DNA from 3 places in the Duganella sp. AC917 genome. Region 2 is predicted to be linked to each of the others. Evidence: predicted binding sites of a transcription regulator. Region 2 holds the regulator's gene; each other region holds the start of a gene.
The links. Region 2 encodes sigma-54, which starts transcription at its own class of promoters, with help from an activator protein. Its sites were predicted from a motif close to TGGCANGNAANCTGCTTT; they were not measured.
Positions count from the first base shown of each region.

Region 1: the regulator sigma-54 is predicted to act here: its motif matches at 5,620-5,637, upstream of adh (aldehyde dehydrogenase).
Region 3: the regulator sigma-54 is predicted to act here: its motif matches at 3,843-3,860, upstream of ACZ0BA_RS14040 (PEP-CTERM sorting domain-containing protein).

Region 1 is NZ_OZ409848.1:4,789,341-4,798,983, forward strand. Features, by position in the region: rRNA gene ACZ0BA_RS20905 (16S ribosomal RNA) at 1-1,258, opposite strand, end outside; gene ACZ0BA_RS20910 (sigma-54-dependent Fis family transcriptional regulator) at 1,746-3,671, shown strand; gene ACZ0BA_RS20915 (DUF779 domain-containing protein) at 3,677-4,048, opposite strand; gene adh (aldehyde dehydrogenase) at 4,051-5,571, opposite strand; gene ACZ0BA_RS20925 (TonB-dependent receptor family protein) at 5,776-7,896, shown strand; gene ACZ0BA_RS20930 (hypothetical protein) at 7,957-8,244, opposite strand; gene ACZ0BA_RS20935 (GMC family oxidoreductase N-terminal domain-containing protein) at 8,366-9,643, shown strand, end outside.
Region 2 is NZ_OZ409848.1:5,808,354-5,817,996, reverse strand. Features, by position in the region: gene ilvA (threonine ammonia-lyase, biosynthetic) at 1-290, shown strand, start outside; gene queF (NADPH-dependent 7-cyano-7-deazaguanine reductase QueF) at 365-1,198, shown strand; gene ACZ0BA_RS25465 (PTS sugar transporter subunit IIA) at 1,517-1,999, shown strand; gene hprK (HPr(Ser) kinase/phosphatase) at 2,101-3,036, shown strand; gene rapZ (RNase adapter RapZ) at 3,041-3,901, shown strand; gene ACZ0BA_RS25450 (enoyl-CoA hydratase/isomerase family protein) at 3,918-5,000, opposite strand; gene hpf (ribosome hibernation-promoting factor, HPF/YfiA family) at 5,143-5,502, opposite strand; gene ACZ0BA_RS25440 (RNA polymerase factor sigma-54) at 5,578-7,059, opposite strand; gene lptB (LPS export ABC transporter ATP-binding protein) at 7,069-7,821, opposite strand; gene lptA (lipopolysaccharide transport periplasmic protein LptA) at 7,824-8,405, opposite strand; gene lptC (LPS export ABC transporter periplasmic protein LptC) at 8,443-9,036, opposite strand; gene ACZ0BA_RS25420 (KdsC family phosphatase) at 9,049-9,579, opposite strand; gene ACZ0BA_RS25415 (KpsF/GutQ family sugar-phosphate isomerase) at 9,579-9,643, opposite strand, start outside.
Region 3 is NZ_OZ409848.1:3,233,776-3,243,418, reverse strand. Features, by position in the region: gene ACZ0BA_RS14050 (response regulator) at 1-1,359, opposite strand, end outside; gene ACZ0BA_RS14045 (glycosyltransferase) at 1,546-2,760, shown strand; gene ACZ0BA_RS14040 (PEP-CTERM sorting domain-containing protein) at 2,836-3,789, opposite strand; gene ACZ0BA_RS14035 (PEP-CTERM sorting domain-containing protein) at 4,018-4,959, opposite strand; gene ACZ0BA_RS14030 (acyltransferase) at 5,120-5,809, opposite strand; gene ACZ0BA_RS14025 (nitroreductase family protein) at 5,809-6,912, opposite strand; gene ACZ0BA_RS14020 (YbdD/YjiX family protein) at 7,124-7,324, opposite strand; gene ACZ0BA_RS14015 (carbon starvation CstA family protein) at 7,324-9,408, opposite strand; gene ACZ0BA_RS14010 (cache domain-containing protein) at 9,629-9,643, shown strand, end outside.

The DNA of each region.
Region 1 (9,643 bases), 1.0 Mb from region 2:
TCGCGGGTTGGCGGCGCTCTGTATGTACCATTGTATGACGTGTGAAGCCCTACCCATAAGGGCCATGAGGACTTGACGTCATCCCCACCTTCCTCCGGTTTGTCACCGGCAGTCTCATTAGAGTGCCCTTTCGTAGCAACTAATGACAAGGGTTGCGCTCGTTGCGGGACTTAACCCAACATCTCACGACACGAGCTGACGACAGCCATGCAGCACCTGTGTGATGGTTCCCTTTCGGGCACTCCCAAATCTCTCCGGGATTCCATCCATGTCAAGGGTAGGTAAGGTTTTTCGCGTTGCATCGAATTAATCCACATCATCCACCGCTTGTGCGGGTCCCCGTCAATTCCTTTGAGTTTTAATCTTGCGACCGTACTCCCCAGGCGGTCTACTTCACGCGTTAGCTGCGTTACCAAGTCAATTAAGACCCGACAACTAGTAGACATCGTTTAGGGCGTGGACTACCAGGGTATCTAATCCTGTTTGCTCCCCACGCTTTCGTGCATGAGCGTCAGTTTTGACCCAGGGGGCTGCCTTCGCCATCGGTGTTCCTCCACATATCTACGCATTTCACTGCTACACGTGGAATTCTACCCCCCTCTGCCAAACTCTAGCCTTGCAGTCTCCATTGCCATTCCCAGGTTGAGCCCGGGGATTTCACAACAGACTTACAAAACCGCCTGCGCACGCTTTACGCCCAGTAATTCCGATTAACGCTTGCACCCTACGTATTACCGCGGCTGCTGGCACGTAGTTAGCCGGTGCTTATTCTTCAGGTACCGTCATTAGGCCTCTGTATTAGAAAGACCCGTTTCTTCCCTGACAAAAGAGCTTTACAACCCGAAGGCCTTCTTCACTCACGCGGCATTGCTGGATCAGGCTTGCGCCCATTGTCCAAAATTCCCCACTGCTGCCTCCCGTAGGAGTCTGGACCGTGTCTCAGTTCCAGTGTGGCTGGTCGTCCTCTCAGACCAGCTACTGATCGATGCCTTGGTAGGCTTTTACCCTACCAACTAGCTAATCAGATATCGGCCGCTCCAGGAGCATGAGGTTCTTGCGAATCCCCCACTTTCATCCTTAGATCGTATGCGGTATTAGCGTAACTTTCGCTACGTTATCCCCCACTCCAGGGTACGTTCCGATATATTACTCACCCGTTCGCCACTCGCCGCCAGGTTGCCCCGCGCTGCCGTTCGACTTGCATGTGTAAGGCATGCCGCCAGCGTTCAATCTGAGCCAGGATCAAACTCTTCAGTTTAATCTCTGTTACTTTTGCCGTTTTACCGGCACTCTTATTGCTAAGAGGTCGCTCACTCAAAATACTGACAGGCCACTACTTTCGTAGCGCCTATTTCATTACTTCTTGTGAACATTTGATATTTTAAGTTTCACGCAACCCGAAGGCTGCATGTGCACTTTCATCAAACGTCCACACTTATCGACTGTTAATTTTTAAAGAACTTTGTTTGGTACTGCTTGCACGCTTGACAAATCGTTTTGTTCGTCAGCGCAGAAGAAAGAGTATGAAGCGTTTCGCTTATTTCGTCAACCCCTCAGCCACTTCTTCTTCACTCGTTTCGGGTCGCATTTACATGCGCCGTTTTGCGAGGAGGCGAACTATAGCAAAGACAGGATTGGGCTGACAAGGTTTATTTTTGCGCTGGCGCGCTCAACGCTGCGCGTTGTGCTGGGATGGTGCTACATTGAGGTCCAGAGCCGAGAACGGCCACCGGAGACCGAGACAAATGGAACGCCACACCGCGCCACATCTGAGCACGGCATGGGAAGACACCATGCCGCTGATTATCGAAACCTCGCACCGCCGATCCCGGCAGTACGGACTGAGTCCGGACTCCGCTGCGGACCTGAGCCGCGTACCCACCGTCGACCTCTCGCTGCTGCTGGAACAAAACCGCCTGCTCCACACCCACGCGGTGCCGGCGATGGAAACGCTGTACCAGCAGATCGTCAATACCCACAACATGGTGCTGTTGACGGACGCGCAAGGCGTGATCGTCCATTCCCTCGGCGATGACGACTTTCTGGAGAAAGCCAATCGCGTCGCGCTGCAGCCCGGTGCCGCCTGGTCCGAGCAGAGCAAGGGGACCAATGCCATCGGCACGGCGATCGCGGAGCAGGCTCCGGTACTTGTCCACGCGGAACAGCACTATCTGACCGCCAATCACTTCCTCACCTGCTCTGCCGCGCCGATTGCCGATCACCAGGGCAACGTGATCGGCGTGCTCGACGTCTCCGGCGACCAGCGCAGCTTTCACAAGCACACCATGGCGCTGGTGCGCATGTCGGCATTGATGATCGAGAACCAGCTGTTCTCCGCCACGTTTGAGGATTCGATCACGCTGCACTTCCATGCGCGCCCGGAATTTATCGGCACGTTGATGGAAGGAATCGCCTCCTTCAGTCCCGGCGGTAGGTTTCTTGCCGCCAACCGAAATGGCCAGTTCCAGCTCGGGCTGTCGCCGGCGGAACTGCAGTCGCATACGCTCAGCTCACTGTTCGGCCTGCCGCTGTCGGCGCTGTACGAACACTATCGCGCGGCCTCGCCGGGTCTGCTCAATTTGTGCATGCATAGCGGCGTGCGGGTGGCGGGGCGAGCGCAGCTTCGGCTGAGCAAAGGCGTGTTCCAACAATCGCTGAGCCCGGACAAAACAGAACGAACCGAGCGGCCCAGCGCCACCCAGTCCGCAGCCGCCAAGCGCCGCCTGTCCGGGCTGCGCTATCTGCGCACCGGCGACCCGCAGCTCGAATTGGTGATCGACAAGGTTACCCGCGTGCTCGGCCACGACATCCCCATCATGATCATGGGTGAGACCGGCACCGGCAAGGAGTTGCTGGCGCAGGCGATCCACAACGACTCGCCGCGCGCCATGCGTCCTTTTATCGCGGTCAACTGCGCCTCGATTCCGGAGACGCTGATCGAATCCGAACTGTTCGGCTACGAGGACGGTGCTTTCACCGGTGCGCGCAAGAAAGGCGCCGTCGGCAAGATTTTGCAGGCAAACGGCGGCACGCTGTTCCTCGACGAGATCGGCGACATGCCGTACAGCCTGCAGGCGCGTCTGCTGCGCGTGCTGCAGGAGCGCGTCGTCACGCCGCTCGGCAGCGACAAGTCGATACCGGTGAATGTGGAGTTGATCTGCGCGACCAATCACAATCTGCGCGAGCGCATCGCCAAGGGGCTGTTCCGCGAGGATTTGTATTACCGGCTGAATGGACTGGTGGTGAAGCTGCCGCCGCTGCGTGATCGCACCGATCTGGAAAGCGTGGTCAGGAAGATTCTCGCCACCGAGGCGGAGGGTGGCAGGTATCGCGTGTCCGACGAGATTCTGCGGCTGTTCCGCCGCCATCGTTGGCCCGGGAATTTTCGGCAGCTGACCAATCTGTTGCGCACCGCCGTGGTCATGGCCGGCGACGAACAGGAAATCTGTCTGCGCCATATGCCCGACGACTTCCTGGATGACGTTGAACAGGATGACGAACAAACGCCGCCGCAGTGGAGCAACGACGGCGTCGACAGCAACCTGGAAACAATGGAGATACATGCAATCAACAAAGCGCTGGCGGCACACGGCGGCAACGTCTCCGCCGCCGCGCGCGCCCTCGGCATCTCGCGCAATACGATTTACCGAAAAGTGCCGAATCTGAAATAAGCCGACTACGCCTGCAGCTTCAACTGCGACACCTCCTCGTCGGTGAACAAGCGCGAGCGCGTCAGGAAGCGCTTGCCGGTGCCGTTGTCGAGCGAGAACATGCCCCCGTTGCCCGCGACGACGTCGATGATCAGCTGCGTGTGCTCCCAGTAGGCGAACTGTTCGCATCCCATGTAGAACGGCGCGCCGTCCAACTCGCCTAAAAACACGTCGGTATCGCTGATGTTGAACTCTCCCGCCTGGTAGCACATAGGCGCGCTGCCATCGCAGCAGCCGCCGGACTGGAAGAACATCAACGGCCCATGCCGGTCGCGCAACGCGGCGATCAGCTCGAGCGCCGCCGGCGTGGCCGTGACCCGGGCGATGGCCACGCTCATAATCAGAAGAAACCCAAGGCGTTAGGGCTATAGCTGACCAGCAAGTTCTTGGTCTGCTGATAGTGATCCAGCATCATCTTGTGATTTTCGCGGCCGATGCCCGATTGCTTATAGCCACCGAACGCGGCATGCGCCGGATACAGGTGGTAGCAATTGGTCCAGACACGGCCGGCCTGAATCGCTCGGCCGACACGGAAGGCGCGCGAACCGTCGCGCGTCCACAGACCAGCGCCCAGACCGTAGAGCGTGTCGTTGGCGATGCGCAACGCGTCGGCCTCGTCCCTGAAAGTCGTGACCGACACCACCGGTCCGAAAATCTCTTCCTGGAAGATGCGCATCTTGTTGTCGCCCTTGAACACGGTCGGCCGCACGTAGTAGCCGTCCTTCATGTCGCCGCCCTGCACGTTGCGCTCGCCGCCGGCCAGCAACTCGGCGCCCTCCTGCTTGCCGATGTCGATGTACGACATGATTTTTTCCAGCTGCTCCTGCGACGCCTGCGCGCCGAGCATGGTGGAAGCATCGAGCGGATTGCCCTGCTTGATCGCGGCCACGCGGGCCAGCGCCCGCTCGATGAATTTCTCGTAGATCGATTCCTGGATCAGCACGCGCGACGGGCAGGTGCACACCTCGCCCTGGTTCAGCGCGAACATGGCGAAACCTTCCAGGCATTTGTCGAAGAAGGCGTCGTCGGCGTCCATGACGTCGGCAAAGAAGATGTTCGGCGATTTGCCGCCCAGCTCCAGCGTGACCGGGATCAGGTTCTGCGCGGCGTACTGCATGATCAGGCGGCCGGTGCCGGTTTCGCCGGTGAAGGCGATCTTGGCGATGCGCTTGTTCGATGCCAGTGGCTTGCCCGCCTCCAGGCCGAATCCATTGACGACATTCAACACGCCGGGCGGCAACAAGTCGGCGATGATTTCCAGCAGCACCATGATCGACGCCGGCGTTTGCTCGGCCGGCTTGAGCACCACGCAGTTGCCGGCAGCCAACGCTGGCGCCAGCTTCCACACCGCCATCAGGATCGGGAAGTTCCATGGAATGATCTGGCCGACGACGCCGAGCGGCTCGTGGAAGTGGTAGGCGTAGGTTTCCGAATCGATCTGCGCCACCGAGCCCTCCTGCGCGCGGATGCAGCCGGCGAAGTAGCGGAAATGATCGATCGCCAGCGGAATGTCGGCGGCGGTGGTTTCGCGGATCGGCTTGCCGTTGTCGATGGTCTCGGCCGTGGCGATCAGCGCCAGGTTGGCCTCCATGCGGTCGGCGATTTTGTTGAGGATATTGGCGCGCTCGGTTTGCGAGGTCTTGCCCCAAGCCTCCTTCGCGGCATGGGCGGCGTCGAGCGCCAACTCGATGTCTTCAGCGGTCGAGCGCGCCACTTCGCAAAACACCTGGCCGGTGATCGGCGTGATGTTGCCGAAGTATTCGCCCTTGACCGGCGCGACAAACTTGCCACCGATGTAGTTGTCGTACCGTGGCTTGAATGGATTGACTACGCCGAGCTTGCTGATGTCTGCGAGATTCATGTCGTCCTCTTTCTGATCTGGTTATGTGGTGTTAGTGACCACCTTGCTTTCGCAAACACCGTGCCAGCCGCGTTCACAGGGAGGGCTGGCGGTTTGGCCCCAGCCCGCCTGTCACAGTGTTCAGTTTTGACACACCGCTGGAGCAACCGCGACGCAGTTTTTCCTTCGGACAGGTATATTGCAGGCTGCCCTTCCGGAGAAAACATGAAGCGTTCCCCAATTCAACTTAATGCCGTCGCCGCGCTGTTCGCGGTTGGCGCTTCCAGCCTGGCCACGGCCGCCGATAACGCCGACGCCCCGGTCGAGGTGGTCGTCGTCAGCGCCACGCGCGTCGGCCACACCGTGTTCGACATGCCGGCCGCGATCGACGTGGTCGACGCCGCACGCATCCACGAATCGCAGGCGCGGGTGAACGCCTCCGAGGCGCTGGCGGCGGTGCCCGGCCTGGTGGCGCAGAACCGCCAGAACTACGCGCAAGACTTGCAAATATCCTCGCGTGGCTTCGGCGCGCGCTCGACCTTTGGCGTACGCGGCGTGCGGCTGATCGCAGACGGCATCCCGGCCAGCATGCCGGACGGCCAGGGTCAGGCGGCCACCTTCAATCTCGACATGGCCGAACGCATCGAAGTCTTGCGCGGCCCGTTTTCCGCCATCTACGGCAACCACTCGGGCGGCGTGATCCAGATGTTCACGCGCGATGGCGAGGGCGCTCCCACAATTGAAACGAGTTTGACCGCCGGCAGCTACGGCACCCGCAAGGCCGACCTCAATGCGCAAGGCAAGCAAGCCGGTGTGGGCTACGTGCTGGACGCTTCCCGCTTCGAAACCGATGGCTACCGCGCGCATAGCGCCGCCACGCGCGACCAGGCATTTGCGAAGCTGACCGTGGAGCCGATGGACAACGCCAAGCTGACCATCGTTGCCAACGCGCTGCGCCAGGACGATACGCAAGACCCGCTCGGCGTCAGTTGGGCCACCTACCAGCGCGACCCGCGCGCGGGCGAAATCGACGCCACCGACACCCAGGTGCCGAAGCGCACGCTCGCCGACCGCTACAACACCCGCAAGAGCATTGACCACACGCAAGTCGGCGCCACGTGGGAGCAGCGCTTCGGCCAGGACCGGCTGCGCGTGACGGCCTACGGCGGCAATCGGGAAGTGATCCAGTATCAAGCGTTCTCGCGCGGCTTCCAGGCGCCGCCGACCCACTCGGGCGGCGTCGTCAATTTCGACCGCGATTTCTATGGCACCGACCTGAGCTGGATGCATGTCAGCCAGCTGGCCGGCGGCAAGCTGAGTACGACTGTTGGCGTCGAATACGGTCGTTCCACCGATGGCCGAACGGGATATGAGAACTTCATCGGCGCCGAGTTCGGCGTGAAGGGCGTACTGCGCCGCGACGAGCAGGACAAAGTCTCCAATCTCGATCCGTATGTGCAAGCCGAATGGCAATCCGGCGCCTGGATGCTGAGCGCGGGCCTGCGTCGCAGCAACGTGAAGATTTCCGTCGACGACCGCTTCCTGAGCAATGGCAACGACAGCGGCAGCCTGGAGTACGGTCACACGACGCCGGTGCTGGGCGTGCTGTACCGTGTGTCGCCGATGCTCAACGTCTACGCCAGCGCCGCGCGCGGTTTCGAAACGCCGACGCTCAACGAACTGTTCTACTCGGGCACCGGTGGCGGCTTCAACTTCGGGCTGCAACCGGCCAAGAGCACGCACCTGGAAGCGGGCGTCAAGAGCAAACTGGACGAGCGCACCAGCATCAACGCCGCCGTGTTCCAGGTCCGCACGAGCGATGAAGTGGTGGTCGATAGTAGCGGCGGCGGCCGCACCAGCTATCGCAACGCCAGCAAGACCTTGCGGCAGGGTTTGGAAGTGTCGCTCGATTCGTCGTGGCGCTATGGTTTGAGCACGCGCGTAGCGCTGACCAGCTTGCGCGCGATCTACGATCAGAGCTATGGCGCGGTCCTGGAAGGCAGCCGCCTGCCTGGCGTACCGAACGCCAACGCTTATGCGGAACTGGCGTGGAAGGATAGCGGCGACCGCTACGGCGCCGCGCTGGAAGCGATCGCCGGCAGCAAGATTTACGCAGACGACGGGAACGCTGATCAGCCCGCACCGGGTTACGGCATTCTGAATGCACGTGTCGGCGCCAGACAGCAGTGGCGCGGCTGGCGCTTCAAGCAGTTTGTGCGGCTGAATAATCTGCTGGATAAAAAATACGTCGGCTCGGTGATCGTCGGCGATACGAACAAGCGCTATTACGAAGCCGCGCCGCAACGCAATTGGTTGATGGGTGTCAGTGCGCAATACCAGTTCTAAGGCGAACGAAGGAACCGTGGGGCGGATCGGGCGGAACGCCGTAATCCGCCATGCATGCGCCTACGCGGCTTTCTCCACCAGCCTGTCGAGCAAGCGCTCCCGATTGTTCATCACGAAATCGACAAAAACCGGCTCTTTAACGGCCAATCGCACCAGCCCCGGCAGCATCAAATAACAATATCCCGCAACCTTTCGCACCGCCTCGTCATTACGCAACGCCGCCCGCGTGATCGACGCCGAGCTTCCGCCCAGCATGGGCGCAATGGTCGCGCGATGCTTGTCCAATATCGTTGAAACCGTTCCGGTCAGTTTTTCCGCCAATCGGCTGTGCTCGCTGGTGTCACTCATGTCAACGCTCCCGTAAAGTAGTGGAATCCGAATCTTGCCTCGACGGGCCTTGTCCAGTTATGTGTTTGCGCAAACGTGCACAAAATGCGTTAAGGTGAACGCCTCATATAGGAATATCCTCATGCCCAAGCAAGCCGCCCAAACGTATGACGCGATCGTTGTCGGCAGCGGTCCGGGCGGCGCCAGCGTCGCGCGCGAACTGGCGCGCCGGCAACTGCGCGTATTGATACTGGAACAAGGCAGCGCGGCGCCACTGGAGGGGACGCTATCGCAAATGGCGGGCATCGCCGCCGTGCCCGGCAAGGGCGCCTTCATCCATCGCGACGCTTCGCTGCTGGTCAGCGGCATTGCCGCTGGTGGTAGCACCACCATCAACTTCGCCACCGCCGCGCCACCGCCGTTGTCCATGTTCGCCGCCCACGGCATCGACCTGGCGCCGGCGTTGGAATCGCTGCGCGCGGAGTTGCCGATGGCGCCGCTTCCGGACGAGTTGATCGGGCCGATGGCAAAGCGTATCCAACAAGGCGCCCTGGCGCGCGAGTTCGGATGGCGCAAGCTCGACAAACTGATCCGCCCCCAAATATGCCGCACCGGTTGCTGGCGTTGCGTCTATGGTTGCCCGTTCGGGGCCAAATGGACCGCCCGCGATTTCATCGACGAAGCCGTTCAGCTGGGCGCGATCCTGGTCGACCAGGCCAAAGTCGAGCGGGTGATTGTGGAGAACGGTCGTGCCACCGGCGTGCTGTATCTGCGCAATGGTGAAATGCACCAGGCGTTCGGCGCGAACGTGGTGCTGGCGGGAGGTGGTATCGGCAGTCCGCGGCTGCTGCATCGCTCTGGTCTGCACGCGGAAAGCAGCGCTTTCTTCAGCGATCCGGTGATCGCGGTGATGGGGGTTGTGGACGATATCGACGGCGGCGCCGAAGTGCCGATGGCAGCCGGGATGTATTTGCACGAGGAAGGGATTGCGCTGGCGGATATGACGTTGCCGAAGCCCATGTATCAGGCGTTTGCGGCGCAGGTTGGCCGGCTCGACCGGTTGATGTCGCATGCCCGAACGCTGACTTTAATGGTGAAAATACGCGATGACGTCGGCGGCGGTGTCGGACCGCGCTGGGTGGATAAGACGTTGACCGCTGGCGATCGCACGAAGTTCGCGGTCGGGGTCGGCATGGCGCGGGAGATTCTGCGGTCGGCTGGCGCGAAGAAGATCTTCAAGAGCTGGCATTTCGCTGCGCATCCGGGAGGGAGTTTACGCATTGGCGAGGTAGTGGATGGTAATTTGCAGACCACGACACGGAATTTGTATGTTTGTGACGCTTCGGTGATTCCCGGACCTTGGGGATTGCCACCGACGTTGACGTTGCTGTGCCTTGGGAAGCGGTTGGGGACGAATTTA
Region 2 (9,643 bases):
TCCGCCACCTGGTCGGCGGCAAGAGCGGACTGGCCAAGGACGAGCTGCTGTACCGCTTCGAGTTCCCGGAACGCCCGGGCGCGCTGATGCGCTTCCTCGACAGCATGGCGCCGAACTGGAACATTTCGCTGTGCCATTACCGCAGCCAGGGCGGCGACGTCGGCCGCATCCTGATCGGCCTGCAGGTGCCGTCCGAGGAGATGGGCGCGTTCGCGCAGTTCCTTACCACGCTCGGCTACCGCTACTGGGACGAGAGCGCCAATCCGGTGTACAAGCTGTTCCTGGGCTAGCAAGGCCTGGCGGGCTTGGAACGCGCGGGGTGAAATTAGGCTACCATTTCACCTTTACCGTTTCAAAGCCCGCCATGACCAACTCCGTCGACCTGTCCCCGCTGGGAAAAACCTCCGCCTACCGCACCGATTACGCGCCGGAGCTGCTGTTCCCGATCCCGCGCCAGGGCAAGCGCGACGAGCTGGGCCTGGCCGGCACGCTGCCGTTCTTCGGCGTCGATATCTGGAACGCCTACGAAATCTCGTGGCTGAACCAGCGCGGCAAGCCGCAGGTGGCGATCGCCCGCGTGACCTTTCCGGCCGATTCGCCCAACATCATCGAGTCGAAATCGTTCAAGCTCTACCTCAATTCGTTCAACCAGACCCGCCTGGAAAACGTGGTGGCGCTCAAGTCGCTGCTGCAACAGGACCTGACCGAGGCCGCCGGCGCCAACGTCCACATCACTATCACCCAGCCGGAGGAATTCGGCATGATCTCGATGGGCGAACTCGACGGGCTGCTGCTGGACCGCCTCGATATCGAGGTCGACAACTACAGCCCGTCGCCAGCAATACTGAAGGCCGCGCACGACGAGGAGCCGGTCGAGGAAAAACTGGTGTCGCACCTGCTCAAGTCGAACTGCCTGGTCACCGGCCAGCCCGACTGGGCCAGCGTGCAGATCCACTACGCCGGCCCGCAAATCGACCAGGAAAGTTTATTGAAATATCTGATCGGTTTCCGGGAGCACAACGAATTCCACGAGCAATGCGTCGAACGCATCTTCGTCGACATCCTGCGCGAATGCGCGCCGCAGCAACTGGCGGTGTACGCGCGCTACACCCGTCGCGGCGGTCTCGACATCAATCCGTGGCGCAGCAATTTCAGCACGGCACAGAAACCGCCCAACCTGCGCGGCGCACGTCAATAGCCAAAATCAGGCGTATGATGTGCTCAATGATGTGAACAATGATGCGTCTTTTGTAAGAAATGAGCGCATCGGCGTAAAAACGCGAAAAATCGGAAAACCCCGGCGGTTTGCAGCGAAAAACCGGCGTTTTCGTAGTTTATAACGCATAAATAGCAAATGCTTTCTGTGGTGCATATTTAATAACACCCGTGGCAGCCCAGCGCGCCGGCTGCCTGACGTCAAAGCAACGCCGGCGCGAGCGAATTCATGTTGCACGGCGCACAAACAAGCCTATAATTCGGCGGCACGCCTTGTGCGTCGTAACATTCTTATCGTCTTATGAATAACCTGAGCAAAATACTCTCCCTCGACAATGTGCTGCTTGATCTGGAAGTCTCCAGCAAGAAGCGGGCATTCGAGCAAGCCGGCCTGATCTTCGAAAACAATTGCGGCATCGCCCGCTCCACCGTCTCGGACAACCTGTTCGCGCGCGAGCGCCTCGGTTCCACCGGGCTCGGTCATGGCGTAGCCGTGCCGCACGGCCGCATCAAGGGCATGAAGAGCCTCAAATCGCCGCTGGCCGCGTTCGTCCGCCTGGCCGAGCCGATTCCGTTCGAGTCGCCCGACGGCAAGCCGGTCAACCTGCTGTTCTTCCTGTTGATTCCGGACCACGTCACCCAGCAGCACCTCGAAATCCTGTCGGAAATCGCCGAGATGTTCTCGGACGACGCCTTCCGCACCGCGCTGAGCACCGACCCGGACCCGAAATCGGTGCACTCGCGCATCATCAACTGGATGCCGAGCCTGCAGGCGGCAGGCTGACAAGCCGGCTCCGAAGTGGCTTGCAAGCATGAGGTGCTGGACAATAGGTTAAACTAGGGACGTAGCTCCACCTTAGTCCAACCTTGAGATAAAGACGACCCATGCTGCAAACGCCGCTGACGATACAAAGGCTTTACGACGACAATCGCGAGAGTTTGCAGCTCGGCTGGTTTGCCGGCTTTCCCGGCGGCGAGCGCCTGATCTCCGGCGACGTCGCCTCCGCCGCCGATCAGGTCGGCCACTTGAACACCATCCACCCGGGCCGCATCCAGGTTTTCGGGCACCAGGAAATCAATTACTACCAGCGCCTGAAGGCACTTACGCGCGCCCACGTCATCGGCGAGCTGATCGCTGGTGGCCCGCCGGCGCTGATCATCGCGCAGGGCCTGGAAACGCCGCCCGACATCCTCGCCATCTGCGACGAAAAAAACATCCCGCTGTTCTCCACTCCGTTACCTGCCGCACAGGTGATCGACTTCCTGCGCGTGTATCTTTCCAAGAAGCTGGCGCAACGCATCATCATGCACGGCGTCTTCATGGACGTGCTGGGCGTGGGCGTGCTGATCACCGGCGACTCCGGCCTCGGCAAGAGCGAGCTCGGCCTGGAACTGATTTCGCGCTCGCACGGGCTGGTGGCCGACGACGCGGTCGAGTTTTCGCGCATCGCGCCGAACATGATCGAGGGCCGCTGCCCGGCCTTGCTGCAGAATCTGCTGGAAGTGCGCGGGCTGGGCTTGCTGGACATCAAGGCGATCTTCGGCGAGACGGCGGTGCGCCGCAAGATGCGCCTGAAACTGATCGTGCATCTGGTGCGCCGTGGCGCGGCCGAGGAGGAAGTGGAGCGCTTGCCGTTCCAGTTCCCGACCGAGGACGTGCTGGGCCTGCCGATCCGCAAGGTCGTCATTCCCGTCGCGGCCGGCCGCAACATCGCGGTGCTGCTGGAGGCCGCGGTACGCAACACGATACTGCAATTGCGCGGCATCGACACATTACAGGAGTTCATGGAGCGCCAACGGCAAGCCATGAGCGGAGATTAAATTCATGCGCATCGTCCTCATCACCGGCATCTCCGGCTCCGGCAAATCGGTGGCCCTGAATGTGCTGGAAGACACCGGTCACTACTGCGTCGACAACCTGCCGCCGGCGTTGCTGTCGAACCTGGTCTCGACCCTGGCCGAGGAAGGCTTGCAGGCGCTGGCGGTGGCGGTCGACGCCCGCAGCGCCGAATCGCTGGCCTCGCTGCCGGCCGACGTCAAGCGCCTGCGCGAAGAGGGACACGACGTCAAGGTCATGTTCCTGACGGCAAACACGCACTCGCTGGTGGCGCGCTTCTCGGAGACGCGCCGCAGCCATCCGCTGTCGCACGAGCTGCGCCCGGGCCAGAATCCGGCCGCGCGCCGCACCTTGATCGAATGCATCATGGAAGAGCGCGAGCGGCTGTCGGCCATCGAGCAGTTGGGCCATGTGGTGGACACGTCCGAACTGAGCGCCAACAAGCTGCGTGCCTGGGTCAAGGATCTGGTCGCCAGCGAGGGTGCGCCGCTGACCTTGTTCTTCGAATCGTTCGCCTTCAAGCTGGGCGTACCGATGGACGCCGACTTTGTGTTCGATGTGCGGGCGCTGCCGAATCCTTATTATGATTTGACGTTGCGTCCGCTGACCGGGCGCGACACGCCGGTGATCGATTTCCTCGATGCCCAGCCGAGCGCCATCGAGATGCTGGGCGACATCCGCGCGTTTGTGGAAAAGTGGCTGCCGTTCTTCAAGACCGACAACCGGAGTTATCTGACGGTGGCGCTGGGTTGTACCGGCGGCCAGCACCGGTCGGTGTACATGGCGGAGAAACTGGCCGCGTATTTCCATCCGAACGAACGCGTGGTATTGCGCCATCGCGAGCAGTAGCGTCCGGCGAGGACGGTTAAAGGTGTCGCAGCGGGTGGGCATAGTCCGGCCACACCGGTTCGAATAGCCGCTGCACCATTTCCCCCGTCACAGCCTCCAACGACGGCGGATTCCATTTCGGCGCGTTGTCCTTGTCGATGACCAGCGCGCGCACGCCTTCGATGACCTCGCCATGCTCAAACACGCGCCGCACCAGCGCGCGTTCCATGCGCAGGCAGCCGGCCATCTCCAGCGCCGCGCCGCGTGCGATCAACTCGTGCGTCACGCACATCATCAGCGGCGACCGGCTCGCCATCGTGCGCACAGTTTCAAGCGCGAACGGGCTCGCGTCCGACTCCAGCGACGCAACGATCGCCGGCACCGACCCCGCGCCGAAGTGACGGTCGATGGCCGCGCGCTCAGCCTCCAGCTTGCTTGCCCCGGCATCGCCCCTGAACGGCTCGGCGAAGGCCGCGATCGCCTCGACCAGCTCCGCGCCCGGGGTAGCCTCCAGAATCGCGTACAGCACCTCCAGTTCGTCGGACGGCACATAGTGATCGGCCAGTCCCGCATACAGCGCATCGGCGGCGCCGATCGTCACGCCGGTCACGCCCAGATAGCGCCCCAGCCCGCCCGGCGCCCGCGACAGGAAATAGCTGCCGCCCACATCCGGGAACAGGCCGATATTCACCTCGGGCATCGCCATCTTCGTGCGCTCGGTGACGATCCGCACCCGGCTGTCCGGCCCGCTCTGCGCGATGCCCATGCCGCCGCCCATGACCACGCCGTCCATCAGCGCGATGTAGGGTTTGGGATAGCTGTGCACCAGATGATTGAGCGCATACTCCTCGGTGAAGAAATCTTCGATCAGCGCGCTGCCCGCTTGCGGCGTGGCGCGGCCGGCCTCGTAAAAGAAGCGGATGTCGCCGCCGGCGCAGAAGGCCTTTTCGCTGCTGCTGCGGATGACCACGGCTTCGACATCCGAGTCGTCACGCCAAGTCAGCAGCGCCGCCGTGATGGCGCGCAGCATTACCAAAGACAGGGAGTTCAACGCCTTGGGCCGGTCCAGCGTGATAAAGCCGGTGCCGTTGATGATGCTGGTGTGGACCAATTCGCTCATGATGCCGCCGTCGCGTGATAAAAAAGCCATTCTACCGCCGAAACGGGATAAATTATTTTCACCAGATCGCAGCCGGACACAAATCGCGGACACAAAAAAGGGCGCCCTTGCGCCCTTTGTTGGATGGTGCCGGAGGCCGTTGTTATAGGGCGGCGGCAGCGGGTTCGTAGCTATCCGGGAGATGCTTGATCGCATCGTGGCCGTGCTGCTGAACTTTGGATTTGTACTTCATGACCTGACGGTCAAGCTTGTCGACCAGGGTGTCGATGGCGGCGTACAGGTCTTGCGACAGGCTTTCCACGTAGACGGTCTTACCCGACATGCGCAGGTTGATTTCAGCCTTTTGCCGTTTTGATTTCTCTTTAAGGTTATCTACAGTCAGGATGACAGCAATATCAATAACTTGATCGAAGTGACGAGTGACACGTTCCAGTTTGTTCTGCACGTATTCGCGGATGGCCGCGGTCACTTCGAGATGATGTCCACTGATGGTCAGATTCATACACGCTCCTAAAGATAAATGTCGCTTACGGTCAGTGCCGCGCCCATTGCGGCCGGGCGCACAGTGACCAAGTCACTACAAAGACTTGCGGAGACTAACGGGAGGGATTTTCAACGCTTCGCGATATTTGGCAACAGTCCGTCGCGCAATCACCATGCCTTGTTCCCCCAGCATGTCCGCAATCTTACTGTCGGATAAAGGATTTTTAGGGTCTTCAGCTCCTGTCAATTGAACAATGAGTGCCCGTATCGCCGTCGAACTTGCTTCACCGCCCGCTTCGGTGGCGACGTGGCTACCAAAGAAATATTTCAACTCAAACATGCCGTGCGGCGTCAGCATGTACTTTTGAGTCGTTACCCGAGAAATAGTGCTCTCGTGTAAACCCAGTGTATCAGCAATTTCGCGAAGCACAAGGGGGCGCATGGCGACGGCGCCGTGCGAGAAAAAGTTCTTTTGTCTTTCTACTATCGCCTGGGCTACCCGCAGGATGGTGTCAAAGCGCTGGCGCATGTTCTTGATCAGCCACTTGGCCTCCTGCAGCTGGGCCCCCATTGCGCCCTCGCCCTTGCCCTGTTTGAGCAGGTTGGCGTACATGGCGTTGACCCGCAGGCGCGGCATGACGTCGTTATTCAGGCTCACCTGCCAGCCGCTGCGCGACTTCTTGACGATCACGTCCGGCACCACGTAATCGGACACGTCCGAGGCGAACGCCGAACCGGGATGCGGATTGCACAGGCGGATGACGGCTTGCGCCTCGCGCAGATCCTCGTCGTCGCACACGAGCGCCTTCTTCAGCTTGTTGAAATCGCGCTGGGCGAACCACGTCAGATGGTTTTCGACGATGGTCAGCGCCATGCGCCGCGTCACCAGCGCGATGCCGGGCAGGCGCTTGATCTGCAGCGCCAGGCACTCGGAGGCGTTGCGCGCGCCCACGCCCATCGGGTCGAAGCTTTGCAGCATCGACAAGGCCGTGCGCAGTTCGTCGATGTCGACTTCCAGTTCCTCCGGCAGGCGCGCGTGGATTTCTTCGAGCGGCTCCTCCAGGTAGCCGTTCTCGTCGAGCGCGTCGATGATCAGCTCGACCAGCGCGCGGTCGCGCATCTCCAGCACGGTCACGCGCATCTGCTCCATCAGGTGCTCGCGCAGGGTGCAGTGGTTGGCCTCCAGTTGCGGGCGCGCGTCCTCGTCGTCGGGCGCCTTGCTGCGGCCGGCGTCGCTCCAGTCGACATCGGCTTCGCTGCTGGTACTTTCGGTATCGGCGGCCGGGCCGTCGTAGTTGTCGGCGTCGGCCGGGGCCGGCGCGTCCTGCTGGTTCGGCGGGCCTTCGGGCGGCGCCTCGCCGGATGGCGCCTGCTGGCTGATGGCGCCGTCGGACAGCAGCCGCAGCGAGCGGTCGAGCGGATCGTCCAGACGTTCGAGCAAGGGATTATCGGTGAGCAGCTGCTCCAGTTCCTGGTGCAGCTCCAGCGTGGACAGCTGCAGCAGACGGATCGACTGTTGCAGCTGAGGTGTCAGCGCGAGGTGCTGCGACGTGCGCAGTTGCAATGACTGTTTCATGGGGCGCTATTACATTCTGAAATGTTCACCCAGGTACACGCGGCGGACCGACTCGTCGGCGATGATGTCGTCCGGCCGGCCTGAAGCCAGAACCGAGCCCTGGTTGATGATATACGCGCGGTCGCAAATGCCCAGCGTCTCGCGCACATTGTGATCGGTAATGAGGACGCCGATATTGCGCTCCTTGAGGAAGCGCACGATGCGCTGGATCTCAATCACGGCAATCGGGTCGACCCCGGCGAAAGGTTCGTCCAGCAGCACGAAACGCGGGTTGGTGGCCAGCGCGCGGGCGATCTCCACACGGCGGCGCTCGCCGCCGGACAGCGACAGCGCCTGGTTTTCGCGCAGCTTTTCGATTTGCAGATCGGCCAGCAGGGTATTGAGCCGTTCATCAATGGCAGCCTTGGATAAAGGCTTGCCGTCCACTTTCTGGATCTCGAGGACGGCGCGGATATTCTCTTCCACGGTCAGCTTGCGGAACACCGACGCTTCCTGTGGCAGGTACGACAAGCCGAGCGAAGCGCGGCGGTGGATCGGCAGCGAGGAGATGTCGACGCCGCTGATGTCGATGGTGCCGGCGTCCGACGGCACCAGGCCGACGATCATGTAAAAGGACGTGGTCTTGCCGGCGCCGTTGGGGCCGAGCAGGCCGACCACTTCGCCGCACTCGACTTGCAGCGACACGTCATGCACGACCTGGCGCTTGCCGTAGGTCTTTTGCAGGCCGCGTACGATCAGGGTGCTACCGCATGTTGGCTCCATGCTTATTTCCCCGCCGCTGGATTGGTTGCCGGGGCCGCCTTGACGGACGGCTGGATCACCATCGTGCTGCGGCCGGCGCCGGGTTTGCTCTCGCCGCTGGCGGTGTTTTTCACAGCGAAGAATTCGCGGCGGCTGTCGTACGAAATGAACTCGCCGTCGACCTGGCTGGCGGTCTTGCTGCCTTCGAGCTTCTTGATCTCGGCCTTCGAGAACAGTTTGACCAGTTCGGTCTTGCCATCGTATTCGATGCGATCGGCGCGGCCTTCGACCCACTGGTCGCCGGCGCCATCGAGCTTTTGGCGGAACGTCGCCTGCACGCCGGCGCCGCCGGTCAGCACCACGAACTGATAGCCTTCCGGGTCTTCGGTGACGACCGCCTTGGGCGACTTCATCAGCAAGGTGCCGCGCGTCAGCACGACGTTGCCGGTGAAGGTCTTGATCTGCTTGACGTCGTCGGCGTCGAGGTTGTCGAAGGTCACCTGGGTCGGCTTGTTGGAGTCGGCTTTTTCGGCATGGGCCGGGCCGATGGCGGCCAGCAGCAGCGCCGCCGCCGACAGCATCGCCTTCAAATTCAGTTTCTTCATCGTCGTGTCCTTCATATCTCTGTCTAGCTTGTATTAATTAACGAGGCGCCTTGGGCGGTATCGTGATCGTTCCGCGTCCGCCCAGTTGCAGCTGGCGCGTCGCGTTATTGGTTTTCATGCCGGTGCCGCTGGAGGTCGTGCTGCCCAGTTTCATCTCCACCGGCGCCTTGGTTTCCATCCGTTCCTCGTCCGGGAACACCGTCAAGGTGCTGGTCTGCAGACGCATCGCCTCGGCCTTGGGCGAGCCCGGCCGCACCACGTCGACGTTGCCGTTGAGCGTGACGCGCGTGTTGTTCTGGTCGACCCGCGCGGTGTCGGCGTGGATCGTCATCGGCGGCTGCTGGGTCGCCAGGCTGTTCAGGAACGGCTTGTCGATATCGGACGAGTCGTCGACCGGCCGGTGGGTCAGCTTGTCGCCGGAAATGATGTACGCCGGCTTGCCTTCCTTGGTCATGCGCACCAGGCTGAAGCGGTCGATGATGTAATCCGGCTCGTTGAGGAACTGGTCCGCCTGCTGCTCCTGGCCGGACTGGTTGACCACCTGCACCAGCCAAAAGCTGCCGACGGCGACAAACACGCCGATGATCATCGTCAGCGTCAGCTGCCAGCGATGTGCTGTTCTTTTACGCATGATTACACTCCGTCACACCATGAACTGCGCCAGCACGCGCTCGTACGTGCCTTGCGCGTGCAGCAGCAGTTCGCACACTTCGCGCACCGCGCCGCGCCCGCCCTGCGCCACCGTCACGTGATGCGCGCGCTCGATCACTTCCTTGCGCCCGCCCGGCACCGCCACCGCGAAACCGACCCGCGTCAGGATCGGCAGGTCGACGACGTCGTCGCCGATGAAGCCGACCTGTTCTGCCGTCAGCCCGGTTTTTCCCAGCAGCGCGTTGAACGGCGTCAGCTTGTCGTGCCCGCCCTGATGCACAAAGCCGATGCCCAGGTCGGCGGCGCGCCTGGCCACCTGCGGCGACACGCGCGCGCTGATGATGGCCGTTTGCACGCCGGACTCCTGCAGCAGCTTGATGCCCAGGCCGTCATATACGTTAAAGGTCTTCAACGCTTCGCCCTCGGCGCCGTAATGCAGGCTGCCGTCGGTGAGCACGCCGTCGACGTCGAAGATCATCAGTTTGACGCGCGCGGCGCGTTCCACATAAGTCAGCTCGGTCATCAGATTACCTTTGCACGGGTCAGGTCGTGGATGTGCAGCGCGCCGACCAGCTTGCCGTCGGCGT
Region 3 (9,643 bases), 2.6 Mb from region 2:
GGAATCGAAAATGCGCGAGCGCGCCTCGTTCGAGACGCCGATGCCGGTGTCGTGCACCTCGAAGCGCAGCCCGACCGTTTGCGTATCCTCCTGCACCACGGCGACCTTGACCGTGATCTTGCCGCTCTCGGTGAATTTGACGGCATTGCCCAGCAGATTGAAGATCACCTGGCGCAAGCGGTTCGGGTCGCCATGGATGGCCACCGGGATGTCGTTGGCGATGGCCAGCTCCAGCCGGATGCCCTTGGCCTGCGCCTGCGGCGAAAAGACGTTGTCTATGTCGTCGAGCAAATCGCGGAAGTTGAAGTGGATATATTCCACCGTCAGCTTGCCGGCCTCGATCTTCGAGAAGTCCAGGATGTCGTTGATGATCACCAGCAAATGCTCGCCGGAACGCTTGACCATGCTGGTGTAATGGCGTTGCTGTTCGCTCAGGCGCGTCGCCAGCAGCAACTCGGTCATCCCCAGCACGCCGTTCATCGGCGTGCGGATTTCATGGCTCATCGTGGCCAGGAAGGCGCTCTTGGCCTGGCTGGCCGCCTCGGCCGCATTCTTGGCCTTTTCCAGCTGCTCGGTGCGCACGCCGACCTGGCGCTCGAGCTGGTCGCGGTACTGCGCCAGCGCGCCGTCGCGTGCCTCGACCTGGGCCAGCATGTCGTTGAAGCTGTCGATCAACGCGCCGAGCTCGTCGCTGCGCTGGTGGCTGATGCGCTCGGTGGGCTGGCCGCGGCTGACCTGCTGCGCCGCCGCGATCAGCTTGCCCACGGGCTCGGCCACGGTGCCCTTGAAGCGCGCTGCCATCAGCAACGCCGTCATGAACGCCAGCACGGCCGCCACCGCCGACGCGCCCAGATTCTTCAAGATGTCGATCCACATGCGCGCCTGCGAGCGCTCGATGAGCACGGTGCCGGCCAGCGCGTCGCGCCCGCGCAGGTCGCGCTGCAGGCGCATGGCCGGCGCCCAGGGCGGGCCCGTGCGTTCGCTGCGCACCTCCGGCCCGGCCGGCGGGATGTCGAGCAGCGGCGGGGCCTGCTGGTCGGCCGGCAGATCGTCCGACGTGTAGCGCGCCAGCACCTTGCCGTCGCCGTCGTACAGCGCCGCCTGCAGGATGTCGTCCTCTTCGCCCAGGGTCGCCAACGTCTGCTCAGCTTGCTTGCGGTCGCCGCGCGATAGCGCGATCATGCTGTTGTTGCCGATTACGCCGGCCAGCGACGACAGTTGCTTGCGCTCATCGTCGGTGTGGCTGAGCACGGCGGTGACGGCAAAGGCGATGAATACCAGCATCAGGGCGCTGCCCGTCGACAGCACGGAAATGATGGTCAGTTTCTGGCTCAGGCCGGAACGTTCGAAATTGAACATCGCGTAGCGGTTCCCAACAATACAGTGGGCGCCGAAAGCGTCGACGCGGGCGGTGCGCGGCACGCGATTCTTGAGTGCCATTAGGAAAAATATAGGTTTGTGGCAAAGGCGATGTTGATCTAGGTCTAAAGCCGCACGTTTGCGCATTCTCAAAGCCTTTCCGATACCACACTTCAAGCTGGCGATATGGAACGTAAAAAGATCTTGTTTGTGTCCGAGGCGGTGACGTTGGCGCACGTGGGACGACCGCTGGCGCTGGCCGGCACGCTCAATCCCCGGCGCTACGAGGTCCACATCGCCTGCGCGCCCGGCTATGAAATGTTTTTTAAGGGCAGCAACGTGCGCAGCTGGAGCATCACCAGCATTTCCAGCGCGCGCTTCCTGGCCGCGCTGGCGGCGGGCAAGCCGGTGTACGACACGGCGACCTTGCACCGCTATGTCGAAGACGACCTGCGCGTGCTCAAGCAAGTGCGGCCGGACGTGGTGATCGGCGACTTCCGCCTGTCGCTGTCGGTCAGCGCGCGCCTGGCCGGGGTGCCTTACGTGAGTTTGATCAACGCCTATTGGAGTCCCCACGTGCGCCAGCATTACAGCGTGCCGGCGATCGGCCTGTCGCGGGTGCTGCCGATCGCTCTCGCCGACCGCCTGTTCAAGCTGGCGCGCCCGCTGGCGTTCGCCTTGCACAGCGTGCCGCTCAACCAGGTGCGCCGCACCTACGGCCTGGCGCCGCTGGGCCACGATTTGCGCCGGGTCTACACCGACGCCGACCACGTGCTGTACGCCGACATCCCCGAGATGTTTCCGCCGTTGAACTTGCCCTCCACCCATTGTTATCTGGGGCCGGTCACATGGTCGCCGCCGACCGCGCTGCCTGACTGGTGGGACGCGTTGCCGGCCGGCAGGCCGATCGTGTATGTGACCTTGGGCAGTTCCGGGCAGGGCGCGTTGCTGCCGCGCGTGTTGCAGGCGCTGGCGCCGTTGCCGGTCAGCGTGATCGCCGCGACCGCCGGCAACGTGGCCATGGAGGCGCTGGGGGCGGCGCCGCCCAATGCGCACGTGGCCGCCTATCTGCCGGGCATCGAGGCGGCGCGGCGCTCCAGCCTGGTCATCTGCAACGGCGGCAGTCCTACCAGCCAGCAGGCGTTGAGCGCCTGCGTACCGGTGTTGGGCATTGCCGGCAACCTCGACCAGTACCTCAACATGCACGGCGTGGTGGCCAGCGGCGCCGGCGCCTTGCTGCGCTCGGACCGTTTGGACCAGGACGCCTTGCGCCGCACCGCCGTCGACTTGCTCGAACAACCGGGCCCGAAGGCCTGCGCGCGCAAGGTGGCCGAGCAGTTCGTCCGCTACGACGCCGGCGTGCGGTTGTCGGGTCTGCTGCTCAAGCTGTTGCCGCTGTGACCGTAAAAAACGCGGACGAAAAAAAACGGACCGAGGTACGCCGCCAGGGTCCGCCAAGATTACACAGCCGCCGTGTCAGGATTTGCCCTCGGTGCTGACTTTCCGGCGGCTGCCCATTGCCAGGCCCGCGAAGCCCAGGCCCATGATGGCCAGGGTGCCCGGTTCCGGCACCGCCACCGCGCCGAAGCTTTGCGACGAGTCCACCTTCAGGAACGGCACCGTGGTCGGCGTGGTGCCGTCCCACATCATCGTCGGGCGGAAGAACGACGGCACGTTGGTGGTGCCGGTGACCATGTCCTGGAAGATCGAGCCGGTGACGATGTCGAGGTAGGCCGGATCGACGTAATCGATCATGAAGCGCGAATCGAACGAGCCGGTGCCGACCGTGCCGCTGGCGGTGAAGCTGGCGTCGTTGAACACCAGGTGGCCCGACAGGATGATGATGCCGTCGCCGTCGGTGTCGCCCGGCGAGGTGCCGCAGCCGGTCGAGGTCGAACCGGTGCCGTAGCAGCGCACGGTGGCGCCGCCGTTGCCGGGCACCGCGCGGCTGCTGCCGGGGCCGGCGGTGATGCGGTCGAAGTAGATGGCGATGTTTTGCACGCCGGCGCGCAGCGGATCGACGTCCATCGCCACCGACTGCGATGGCGGCATCGCGAAGTGGGCGGTGGTCGGCGTCTGGCTGTCGACCAGCTCCTGGAAGCGCACCACCTTGCTGATTTCAAATGTCGTGTTCAGGCCGCCAGGGGTGACGATGGCGGGCGTATTGCTGTTCGACATGGTGCCGATGACCATCTGCGAGCGCAGCTCGGTCAGGTAGGGCGCGCTGCCGCCGGGGCCGACCGTGATGCCGGGGATGAAGCCGGTGGCCAGCCCGGTGTCGGTGACGTTGGTCCACAGGTCGGCGTAGGTGCTGTAGGCGCCACTGCCGGTGACATCGAGGCCCACAGTGGGGCCGGCGCTGGCGGTGAGCGGGGCGGCCAGCGCGGTGGCGATGGCGGCGGCGGCCAGTGCGGGTTTGATGAGGTTCATGTGTGTGCTCCCTGGAGTTGACGGAGCCCGGAAATCGGGATCGTACCGGCTATACAGCAAAACCCTTGCCAAGCAAGGTGAACCGTAAGGAATCAAGCACTTGCGCCACGCCGCTACTTCACCCTTGCAACTAATGTAAAAAAATCCGTCAAGAAAAAAACGGACCGCGGGCATGGCACCGGGTCCGTTGAAAACCGCGGAAAAGGATGCCGTCGTTGCGACGGCAAATCAGCAGGCGGGGGTGGTTTTGCGGCGTTTGCTCAGCGCCAGCCCGGCCAGGCCCAGCCCGATGATGGCCACGGTGCCGGGCTCCGGCACGGCGGCGAACGATTGCGACGAGTCCACCTTCAGGAACGGCACGGTGGTTGGCGTGGTGCCGTCCCACATCGAGGTCGGTGTAAAGAATGACGGCACATTGGTGGTGCCGGTGAAGCGGTCCATGAACACCGAGCCGGTGACGATGTCCAGGTAGGCGGGATCGACATAGTCGATGATGAAGCGGGTGTCGAACGAACCGGTGCCGACGGCGCCGCTGGCGGTGAAGCTGGCGGTGTTGAAGATCAGATGGCCCGACAGCACCATGACGCCGTCGCCGTCCGCGTCGGCGCCGCCGCCGCAACCGTTGGCGCCGCCGCCGGTCACGCCGGTGCCGTAGCAGCGCACGGTATCGACGCCGTTGCCGGGCACGGCCTGGCTGGGGCCGCCCGGTGTGATGCGGTCGAGGAACACCGCGAAGTTCTGCACGCCGGCGCGGGTGGGGTCGATGTCCATCGCCGCCGACTGGCTGGGCGCCAGCCCGAAGGTCGCGGTGGTGGCGTTTTGCGACGTGACCAGTTCCTCGAAGCGCACCACCTTGGTCAGCTCGAAGCTGGTGTTCAGGCCGGCCGGCGTGACAACCGCGCCGACGTTGCTGTTGCTCATGGTGCCGATGACGGTCTGCGTGTGCAGCGTGGTCAGGTACGGCGCGATGCCGCCCGGACCGCCGACGGTGGCGCCGGGCACGAAGCCGGTGACCACGGCGGTGTCGGTGATGTTGGTCCACAGGTCGGCATACGTGGTATAGGTGCCGGTGCCGGTGGGATCGAGGCCGACGACCGGTGCGGACAACGCGGCGAATGGCGTGGCCAGCGCGGCGGCCAGGATGGCGGCGGCAGGTTTGTAATAGTTCATAGCTGTTCCCCAAGAAATAGAAGACCCTGGAAATCAAGGTCGCGCCATCACTTGAGCAAAAGCCCTGCCAGCGGTAGCGAAGCCTGTGTATTCAAGGGCTTGCGTCGCGATGTGTGTTGCAGGTCGAAAAGTGCGTAAAAAATTCCGGCACTTGCTTGCTCTAGCTCAGCTCGCTTGCTTTTACTGTCGAGGTCGCTTTGATTTTGCGCGCCGGAATCCCGCCCCAGATCTCGCCGGCGCCGATGCGGGTGTCCTTGATGACCACCGCGCCGGCCGAGACGATGGCGTTGTCGCCGATGTGCACGCCCGCCATCACCACCGCCTTGGCGCCGATGGTGACGGTGTCGCCGATGACGACCGCTTTGAGCTCGAGCCGGCTGCCTTCGATCACATGCGCGAAGATTGCCGCGTCGTGGCCGATGATGGTGTTGCTGCCGATGCGCGTAAGCGGCGGGTCGAGCAGGGCGCCGGCGCTGTAGGTGTTGGCGCCGAGCCTGGCGCCGAGCGCCAGGTAGATCAGCCGCACGATCGGCACCGGGATGAAGTGCGTGCGGATCAGCGAATTGAACAGCAGCAGGTAGAACAGGATATTGACGTTGGCGGCCAGTTCGTCGCGCGAGTGTTCCAGCACCTCGCCCTCGCGCAGCGGCATGAAGAACAGGAAACAGCGATAGACGGCAAAGGCCGCCAGATAGGTCAGCAGCACGGCCGCCAGCAGCAGCGCCACGCCGCGAAAATCGCCCAGCGGCAGGTCGCACAGCAGCAGCGCGGTGGCGCCGATGCCCAGCGCCAGTATCACCGTCAGCAAGCCCAGGAAGACGGCGATCTGCAACGGCTTGATGGCGCGCATCAGCGGCTCCCCGCCATCGGTCCGACCAGCAGTTGCCGCAGCGGCTTGCGAACCGAGCGCGCCGTCGCTGCCTCGCCGGCGCCGATGCGGCCCATGAACACGGCCGTCTCCCAAGCCTGCTTGCCCACCAGCAGCTCGCCCTGTTGCGCCAGACCGGCCGCGCGCTGCTGCATGCCCGGCGTGGCGGAAAACACGCGGCCCTCGCGTACGTAACGGGAAAAGATCAGCGGCGTCAGCTCCGGCTGCAATTGCAGGCCTTGCGCGGTGGCCGTCAGCCAGAAGCGCTGCATGGCCCGGCCCGCCGCGACGTAGTCGTCGATGCGCCGCGGGCGGCGCTGCGCGGTGAGCACGAAGTGGGCCGCGCAGGCCAGGCCGGGGATCAGGTCCATCTGCAGGCGCGGCGCCACCGTGCCGGCCAGCCAGGTGTTGAAGAACGCCACGCGGCGCCAGTCGCGCATGATCCAGCGCATCAACCTGGCCGTCATGGCGTCCACGCCCAGCGCCTGGTCGGGCATGCGGTCCTCGCTATAGCGGGCGTTCCATTCGATGACGGCCTGGTGCACCTGGTGCGCCTCCGGCATCGTCAGCCGCAGCTTGGCGTTGCGGTACATCAAACGCGCAGCCGCCAGGCGCCGGGGGCCTTCGAGCCAGGTCACGCCAAAGCCCGACGGCAGTGTGGCGGACAGCGCGGTCTTTTCGGCCGCCGTCAACGGGCGCCGGCTCAGCGGCCGGCGCTGCACGCTGCGCGACAGGATAACGTCCGCCAGCGGATCGGCTTCACGCGCGGGCGCCGGCACGAAGTCGACGATGAAGGTGGGGCGCGCCTCGGGGGCCTCCTGCCGCCGCGCCGCCTGCATCGCCAGCGCGAAGGTGCTGGCGGCGATGGCCATCGTTTCCAGCAGCGCGCCCAGCGAGATCTGGCTGGGGTGGCCGTCCAGGTCGTAGACGCAGTGGTCGCGCGTGTCGCGGCCGTGTACGATCAGGCGGCGGGTGTCGAGGATTTCGAAGCGCCACGGCTGGGTGTTGTCGCCGCTGGGCGCCCAGCGCGCCAGCTCGAGTATCTGTTCCAGCGTGGCGTCCAGATTCTGTTCCATTTTGCTCATTATTCGTCTCCGCGTCTCCGCGTCTCCGGGGCGGCGTCGCTTGGCCAGCATCATCGCCGGCATGGCAATCGACGTCGCACTGATAGCCGCGTCTGCCTACCGGCGGCTCAAGGAGTTTGGACAGATGAGTTAAATCAAAAGTTCCGCAAAAAGTTTGTGATAGGCGAAAAAAAAGCCGGTTCCTGGGAACCGGCCTTGGCCACTCAATCCATCAACAACAACCGCCGCGCTTGCCGGCGCCGCCGTAGCGCGCCTCCTGGCGCTCGCGGAAGAATTCCTCGTACGTCATCATCGGCTCATCGGGATGGGTGGCTTCCCGATGGCTGACATAGGTGTCGTAGTCCGGCAGGCCCATCATCAGGCGCATGCTTTGCCCGAGATAGCGGCCGGCCTTGGCGATGTCGCCCAACATCATTGCACCTTGGGCGCCAGCACCATCGGACTTTCCATGGCGGTGGGCTTGCTGCTGGCGCGCGCCAGCATCACGGTGCGGATGCCGAACACCAGCACGCTGAGCACGACGATGACAAAGAAACCGGCCAGCGACGCGTCGAGGTAATCGTTGAACACGATCTGGTGCATCTGCGCCACCGACTTGGCCGGCGCCAGCAGCTTGCCCTCGTCGAGCGCGGCCTGGTACTTCGACGCGTGCGCCAGGAAACCGATTTTCGGATTGGCGTCGAAGATTTTCTGCCAGCCGGCCGTCAACGTGCACAGCAGCAGCCAGATGGTCGGCACGATGGTGACCCAGGCGAACTTGCCGCGCTTCATCTTGAACAGCACGCAGGTGCCCAGCATCAGCGCGATCGCCGCCAGCATCTGGTTGGCGATGCCGAACAGCGGCCACAAGGTGTTAATGCCGCCCAGCGGATCGACCACGCCCTGGTACAGGAAGTAGCCCCAGGCCGCCACGCACAGCGCGGTCGCGGTCAGGTTGGCGAACACGTTCTCGGTCTTTTTCATCGACGGCACGAAGGCGCCCAGCAAATCCTGCAGCATGAAGCGGCCTGCGCGGGTGCCGGCGTCGACGGCGGTGAGGATGAACAGCGCCTCGAACAGAATCGCGAAGTGGTACCAGAAGGCCATCATGGCCTTGCCGCCGATGACGTTCGACAGGATGTGGGCCATGCCGACCGCCAGCGTGGGGGCGCCGCCGGCGCGCGAGATGATGCTGTGCTCGCCAACATCCTTGGCGGTTTGCGTCAGCATTTCCGGCGTGACGTAGAAGCCCCACTGCGAGATCGCCGCAGCGGCGGACTCGGCGGTGGTGCCGATCAGCGCGGCCGGGCTGTTCATGGCGAAGTAGATGCCCGGCTCGATGGTCGAGGCGGCCACCAGCGCCATGATGGCAACGAACGATTCCATCAGCATGGCGCCGTAGCCGATGAAGCGGGCGTGGCTTTCATTCTCGATCATCTTGGGCGTGGTGCCCGACGAGATCAGCGCGTGGAAGCCGGACACGGCGCCGCAGGCGATGGTGATGAACAGGAACGGGAACATCGAGCCCGACCAGACCGGGCCGCTGCCGTCGATGAATTGCGTGAACGCCGGCATTTTCAGGTAAGGCGCGACAAACAGGATGCCGACCGCCAGGCCGACGATGGTGCCGATCTTGAGGAAGGTCGACAGGTAGTCGCGCGGCGCCAGCAGCAGCCACACCGGCAACACCGAGGCGACGAAGCCGTAGCCGATCAGCATCCAGGTCAGCTCGGTGCCGGTGAAGTTGAACATCGGCGCCAGCGCCGGATTTTCCTGCACGTACTGGCCGCCGAAGATGGCCGCCATCAACAGCACAAAGCCGATGATCGACACCTCGCCGATGCGGCCGACACGGATGTAGCGCGAATACACGCCCATGAACAGCGCGATCGGAATCGTCATCATCACGGTGAAGCTGCCCCATGGCGAGCCGGTCAGGGCCTTGACCACGATCAGCGCCAGCACCGCCAGGATGATGACCATGATCATGAAGGTGCCCAGGAGCGCGATCATGCCGGGGATCTGTCCCAGTTCCGATTTGATCAGGTCGCCCAGCGAGCGGCCGTCGCGGCGCATCGAGATGAACAGCACGATGAAGTCCTGCACCGCGCCGGCGAACACCACGCCGGCCAGTATCCACAGCATGCCGGGCAGGTAGCCCATCTGCGCGGCCAGCACCGGGCCGACCAGCGGACCGGCGCCGGCGATGGCGGCGAAGTGGTGGCCGAACAACACGTATTTATTGGTCGGCACGTAGTCGAGGCCGTCGTTGAGCTTGGCGGCCGGCGTCATGCGCTTGTCGTCGAGCCCCAGCACCTTGTCGGCGATGTACAGGCTGTAGTAGCGGTAGGCGATCAGGTAGACGCACACGGCGGCGATGACGATCCAGATCGCGCTGACGGACTCGCCGCGCTTGAGCGCCACCACGCCCAGCGCGGCGGCGCCGCACAAGGCCAGCGCCGCCCAGCCGAGCTTGCTGGCCAGGGTCTGGGGTGTGGTTGTGGGTAATGATTTCATGCTTCCTCCAAGGTAATCCTGCACTTCGTCTGTGCCGCCCTGCTTGACCGGGTTGACCATTGTCAACTCGGCATCGTGGCAGCTTATACAGAGTATTCATGAAGCTGATAACGGGCGCAAGCGCAGCACTACGCAGGCGCGCTAGGTAGTACTACGTACGGCCGCGCGCGCGCGGAGGCGTAGAATCGCGCGGATCGGATTAACGGATGGGCGGTCTCTCATGAAGTTGCGGCAA